2 regions of the Lutispora sp. QWL-02 genome follow, and region 2 is predicted to be linked to the other one. Evidence: a T-box and tRNA genes for the amino acid it is inferred to sense, from the RefSeq annotation. Region 2 holds a T-box; the other holds one or more tRNA genes.
The links. The T-box of region 2 lies ahead of serS (serine--tRNA ligase). A T-box ahead of a tRNA ligase gene usually reads a tRNA of that ligase, here a tRNA-Ser.
Positions count from the first base shown of each region.

Region 1 (3,426 bases), 120 kb from region 2:
TTCAAATATGGCATGCCTCCTCACGGGGGATTGGCTATCGGGCTCGAGCGTTTGACGGCTCAGATTATCGGCCTCGGCAATGTGAGAGAAGCCGCTTTGTTCCCGAGGGACAGGGATAGAATAACACCATAAAGGCTTTTATGATGAGATTGAAATAATCATTATCATAATAAGAAGGCTGTTTGGCATCATATGATATGCCGAGCAGCCTTTTTATATATTTTCCCCTGTATTCTGTTGGCAACAATTTTTTTACTCAGGCTTAATCACCTTTATTGCCGTCTATTTTTAAGCTGCCGGTAAATGATCATAAGGGTTTGCTTATGCAAATAATCCAGCTGCATGTCATATAGATAGGATGTATCTTCAATACAAGAGGTAAAATCTACCGTCGTATCTAATAGCTGCATAAAGGTATAGCTTGGAACATAAAAACAGCCGTCAATATATTCCGGCGCGGTGCCGTCAAGCGTAACCTTTCCAACGACAATATCAGTATTGTTCGCATTGTAGGTAATGATCTGCCCATTGATTTTTACTGTTCGGCTTATTAGGAAGCGTCATCTCAATTAGCTGGGAGTTCAAAGCGGGCTGCAAATATGTTTTTCGGATAGCCGGACGGTTTTTTAGCCCCATGCGCTTCATGATTTCGCCAGCCGATAGCTCATCATTGCCCAGTTTATCTAAGAATAGCTGAATATACGGGTTGATTCTTTCAGTAGGCATTTGATCGCCTTCAATCTCTATAAGGGTGTCGAGAATTGCTTGCAGCAAAAACTCTATAAACGGCGTGGCATTTGCAATCCTGTCCGCTTCACTAAGAGCAGCATAATAAACATCCTGCCTTTCTTGTATGACTGTTTCTACAGGTATCCATGCAAATATTGGCTTCCATTGGTACAGTAACAGAGTGTTCCACATTCTTCCCATGCGGCCATTCCCATCTGCAAAGGGATGGATAAACTCAAATTCATAATGAAATACACAGCTTTTAATCAGAGAATGCACCTTTGTGGTTTCTGTCCAACGCAGGAGGTTGGCGATATGCTGAGACACCAGATCAACTGGCGGCGCCATGTGTATAACCTTTTCTCCCTTAAATACGCCTACACCGCCAGAACGAAAGCGCCCTGCTTCTTTTACCAGATCATTCATCAGGATACCGTGTGCTTTAAGTAAATCGTTAACTGAATGGTGAGTTATCTTATATCATGCCCGCCATCCAAGGTGATGATGCAAGATAAATAGCAGGCATTGCACGGAGCAAACCCCAGGTAGCCGATAAAGTTGCAATTGCATTAGGGTGGATAAACAGAGGTTATGATATATCCTTGATACTTAACTTTGTCGGCTTAGCTGCATCCACCTATTATGAATACATAAAAAAACAGCTGCTACACAGCTAACTATTTGTTAGTTGTGCAACAGCCCCCTCCTTATAAAAAAGCATCAGTAGCCATTGATAACGTCATTTCTCTCAAAAATGAAAAATGTCACAATAATGTCACAATTACAGGCACGGAAAATTAAAAAAAGTTGCAAGATATAAAACCTTACAACCCTTAATTCATAATGGCGGAGAGAGAGAGATTCGAACTCTCGGTAGGGTATTAGCCTACACACGATTTCCAGTCGTGCGCCTTAGACCAGCTCAGCCATCTCTCCGTTTGCTGCTCGCACTATGTTATTATACTAAAAAAAAATCTAATTGGCAACATGAAAATTTATCAAAGCGGTAAATACATCTCATATTGCTCTATTTTTTCTTTTTCAAAGCCCAATTTCTTATAAAATCCGTAGAGAGCATAGTTGTTTGGAAAGCTTGCACCAAGCTTTATCAAATTCAATCTTTCCGCTGCATCGCTTAAAAGGCTTGTTGCAATTCCTTTTCCTCTATGTTTCCTATCTACCCAAATCAAATTAATCCTGCCGAATTCATTTATGCTCAGTATTCCGATCAGTTTATCCCCATCAAATGCTCCGTAGTTATGCTGCCCTTCTGATCTTTCAATATAAGGGAAATCATTCTGCCAGTTGATATGGACATCACCCATAAGCTCTCTTGATTCTTCCAATCCATTAAAATCAATGGGTCTTATATAATGCTTTTTATCCAAGTGTTTCAAATTGCTCAAATCCGACAATTTAAAGTACTGCAAATCATAGACTTTTTCATAGCCATGCTTTTTATAAAAGTTCATAGCCCTGTCATTCCCTACGATGGTTTCAAGCATCATCTGACTGCAGCCTTCGCTGATTGCTCTTTCCTTGTGAAGATAAAAGAGTTCATCTGCAATTCCTTTTCCTCTATAATCAGGGATTATGCATAAAGCTCCGCACCTCATAGTTTTTATCCCCTGATAATCTTTTATTCCTCCGAAGACCAAACCCGCGGGACCTTTTTCTTCTACTGCGATAAAGGAATTTTTCAGTTCATTGCCTTCGCAGCCAAAAAATCTTTTTCTAAAGGCTTCCAAAGGCAGATGCAGCTTTACGATATAGTCTGAAAAGCCTTCATTAAAACATTTGTACACCAACTCAAAGTCTACATCATTGCAGTTTTTATAAGACATATGCAATCCCCCCTAATAATATAACAGTATTTTTGCTCTATATCTCCATATGAGCTTTAGAAAACAGTATTTCCCGCCATCCTGGGAAAGCTTGAATAAGATCCTTCAGGCAAAGCCTTCAGGATGACAGGCATTAATAGCAATGAAGCCTCGTTTTATTGTAATGATTATATCATAATTTTGGACCATCAAAAACTAAAATATTGAAAAAGCAGGCAAACCTGCCTGCTTTTAACACTGGGTGAAGTCTCGTTCAACTTTAGTCTGAGCTTTCGGTCAATTTTACTTGGATGGTTTTATACCTGTTAAGCTCGCCATAGGCCTCTACCTTAAGGACATCTCCTACCTTATGGCCTCTAATGATTTCAATCAGCTGCTCTATAGTATCAACTTTTTTGTCGTCTATTTTGGTTATTATGTCCCCAATCCTGAGTCCCGCCTTTTCAGCTCCGCTTCCCTGTACAACGCCTCTGACCAGTATTCCCTGCGGCACGTTGTACTGCTTGGCAGTCTGAGCATCTACCGTTGAGCCCTGAATTCCAAGATAGGGCCTTGCTACTTTCTTGTTTTCTATAAGCTGCTGTATTATCGGTTTCGCTTCATTTATGGGTATTGCAAATCCCATACCCTCAACTTTGCTCTCTATAAGCTTCAGCGTGTTTATGCCTACAACCTTGCCCTCAGAGTTTACCAAAGCGCCGCCGCTGTTGCCGGGGTTTATGGCTGCATCTGTCTGGATAAGGGTCATGTTCTTGTCGCCTACAAATATCTTTCTATCCAAGCCGCTTATTATTCCTGCGGTGACAGAGCCTGCATAATCTGTTCCCATAGGGCTGCCTATAGCTACTGCAAG
Region 1 covers NZ_CM177762.1:264,165-267,590, forward strand. The annotation lists gene aspS (aspartate--tRNA(Asn) ligase) at 1-132, shown strand, start outside; gene AC4HCY_RS01120 (Fic family protein) at 493-1,155, opposite strand; tRNA gene AC4HCY_RS01125 (tRNA-Ser) at 1,574-1,665, opposite strand; gene AC4HCY_RS01130 (GNAT family N-acetyltransferase) at 1,728-2,573, opposite strand; gene AC4HCY_RS01135 (S1C family serine protease) at 2,833-3,426, opposite strand, start outside.
Region 1: it has a tRNA-Ser gene. The T-box ahead of serS (serine--tRNA ligase) is inferred to sense a tRNA for this amino acid. The anticodon was not compared.

Region 2 (3,426 bases):
ACAAAAGCTTCCAAATTCTTTTTGAACTTCCAGAAATCTTTTTGCATTGTTTATTGAAGCTCTTATTTTCCTTTCGTTTCTTATGATTCCTTCATTTTTCATCAGCTCTTGAACCTTCTCTTCACCAAAGCCTGCTACCGATACAGGGTCAAAATCGTCATAAGCCTTTCTGTAGTTCTCCCTTTTTCTTAAAATGGTGATCCAGCTCAGCCCTGCTTGAGCAGATTCCAATACAAGAAATTCAAATTGCTTTTTGTCATCAAATGCAGGGACGCCCCATTCTTCATCATGGTATTTTATGTACAGCTGATCCTCACCGCACCAATTGCATCGCTTCATAAAAAGCTTCTCCTTAATTTATTGGCATACATGCCAATGTATTACATTGACCTTTTAGAAAATTATATCCTTCTTTAAAGCCTCTGTCCAGAATAAAGAAAAAGCGCCGAAACCTGATTACCGGTTTCAGCGCCATCCTGCTACTTCTTTATTTTGTCTACCCCGCCCATATAAGGCCTTAGGACCTCTGGCACCAATACGCTGCCATCCTCCTGCTGGAAGTTTTCCAATATAGCGGCTACTGTTCTTCCTATCGCTACTCCTGAGCCATTCAGGGTGTGAACAAACCTGGCCTTGGCCTTCGGGTTTTCCTTAAATTTTATATCAGCCCTTCTTGCCTGGAAATCTTCAAAGTTGCTGCAGCTTGATATTTCTACATACCTGTTATAGCTGGGCATCCACACTTCCAAATCATAGGTCTTGGCAGATGAAAATCCTATATCCCCTGCGCTCAGGCATACTACTCTATAGGGCAAGCCCAAAAGTTGCAGAATCCTTTCTGCATCATTCGTAAGTGACTCAAGCTCTTCGTAGGAATTATCCGGATGAGCAAATTTCACAAGCTCTACCTTGTTAAACTGATGCTGCCTTATGAGCCCTCTGGTATCTCTTCCTGCAGAGCCGGCTTCTGCTCTGAAGCAAGCGCTGTAGGCAGTATATTTTATAGGAAATTCCACGCCTTCCAATATTTCTTCTCTGTGTATGTTGGTCACAGGAACCTCTGCGGTAGGTATGAGATAATAGTCCGTATTGTTTACTTTAAACATATCTTCCTCAAATTTAGGAAGCTGGCCTGTTCCCTGCATGCTCCTGCTGTTGGCCATATAGGGAGGCAGTATCTCGGTATATCCATTTGCCGTATGAGTATCCAGCATGAAGTTTATCAATGATCTTTCAAGCCTGGCGCCCAAGCCTCTGTAGAATGTGAACCTGGCACCTGTGACCTTTCCTGCGGTGGCGAAATCCAATATGCCCAAGTCCTCTCCTATATCCCAATGAGCCTTGGGTTCATAGGGGAATTCAGTGGGCTCTCCCCATCTCCTTATTTCCTTGTTGTCCGCGTCGGATTTGCCGTCAGGGATGCTGTCATTGGGAGTATTAGGGATGGTCAAGAGTTCTTGATTGATTTCATCCTCTATCTCCCTTACTTTGTCATCATCTTCCTTTATTCTATCGGAAACTGCCTTCATCTCAGCAATCAGCCCATCCGCATTTCCTCTTGCCTTCTTGATCTTGGCTATTTCTTCGGATACTTTATTCCTTTGAGCCTTCAGATCTTCAACGGCAGCCAAGAACGCCCTTCTTCTTTCATCCAATTCAAGTATCTTCCCGACCCTGTATTCTCCGCCTCTTCTTTTCAGCTTTCTTATTACTTCTTCTGCATTAGCTCTTATTTCTTTAATGTCAAGCATAAAATTACCTCCTTAAAATTTTTGGTAAAAAAATAAACCTTCCGTCCCCACAAAAGGGACGAAAGGTAATCCGCGTTGCCACCCTAGTTAACAGCATCAGCAGATGCTGCTCTCTCAAAAATCTAACGGTTTCACCGCTCCTGCTCATCACAGGCCGCTCCGGGACGGAATTCAATGTCTTGCATATCGGCTTTCACCATCCGCCGACTCTCTTTATAGCAGTTTCATCTACTTTTTCCCATCAATGCATTTTGCTATATAGTTTTTTTCATTTTACTACTTATTATTAAATTTTTCAAGCAGTTTATGCAAAAGTTTCGAAAGCCAATGTATTACTCAGATCCCTGCTCTACTCCTGAGCTCTGAGTTCTGAATCCTGAGTCCTATTAATACGCCTTTGCTACATAGATCATATGCTCAGCTTTTTTGCCGCAGAAGGGACATGTATCCCCCAATTCCTCCTGTTCAAAGGGCAAGCATCTTATGGTAGCCGATGTCTCTTCCTTCAGCTTATCTTCGCATTCCCTGCTTCCGCACCACATGGTTTTTACAAAGCCGGGAGTTTCTTTCATTATTCTCTTTATTTCCTCATAATCAGTGGTAGTGTAAGTTTTTTCTTCCCTATTCTTTAATGCCATATTAAACATGTTTTGATGGATGTCATCCAATATTTCCCCGATCTTTTGGGTCAAGCCATCCATAGATATCGTAAATTTCTCAAGAGTATCCCTTCTCACTGCAGTAACTTGATTCTTTTCAATATCCTTCGGACCTATTTCAAGTCTGAGGGGCACACCCTTCATTTCCCAATAGTTAAACTTCCAGCCCGGGCTGTAGGTATCCCTGTCATCCATTTCAACTCTGAAGTTCTTTGCCAATTCGCTCTTTATTTCATAAGCCTTATCCAATACGCCTTCCTTATGGAATGCTATAGGCAGGATAACAACCTGAACAGGTGCAACCCTCGGAGGCATCATCAGCCCTCTGTTATCTCCATGCACCATTATGATGCCGCCTATCAATCTGGTGGATATGCCCCAGGAGGTGCTCCAGCCGTATTTTCTTATCCCGTCCTTATCAAGGAATTGTATATCAAACATCTTTGCAAAATTCTGCCCCAGATTATGAGAGGTTCCTGCCTGCAAAGCCTTGCCGTCATGCATCATAGCTTCCATGGTATAGGTCTTGTTGGCTCCCGCAAACCTTTCCTTCTCACTCTTTTCCCCCAATATAACAGGCATGGCCAATTCGTCCTCTGCTACCTGTCTGTAAACCTCAAGCATCCTCAAGGTTTCTTCCTGTGCTTCCTCTTCAGTTGCATGAACTGTATGTCCTTCCTGCCACAGGAATTCAGCAGTTCTCAAGAATGGCCTGGTAGTCTTTTCCCATCTTATAACATTGCACCACTGATTGATAAGAACCGGTAAATCCCTATAGGATTGAACCCATTTTGAATACATGGTACAAATTATAGTCTCTGATGTAGGCCTTATAAACAGCTTTTCTGCCAATCTTTCGTTGCCGCCGTGAGTGACCCATAAAACCTCTGGTGCGAAGCCTTCGAAGTGGTCCGCTTCCTTCTTTAGAAAGCTTTCTGGTATGAGCAAAGGAAAATAGGCGTTTTTGTGCCCTGTTTCTTTAAATCTTCTGTCTGCTACTCTTTGTATGCCTTCCC
Region 2 covers NZ_CM177762.1:379,354-382,779, forward strand. The annotation lists gene AC4HCY_RS01585 (DNA-3-methyladenine glycosylase I) at 1-339, opposite strand, end outside; gene serS (serine--tRNA ligase) at 480-1,751, opposite strand; T-box leader at 1,803-2,005, opposite strand; gene proS (proline--tRNA ligase) at 2,138-3,426, opposite strand, start outside.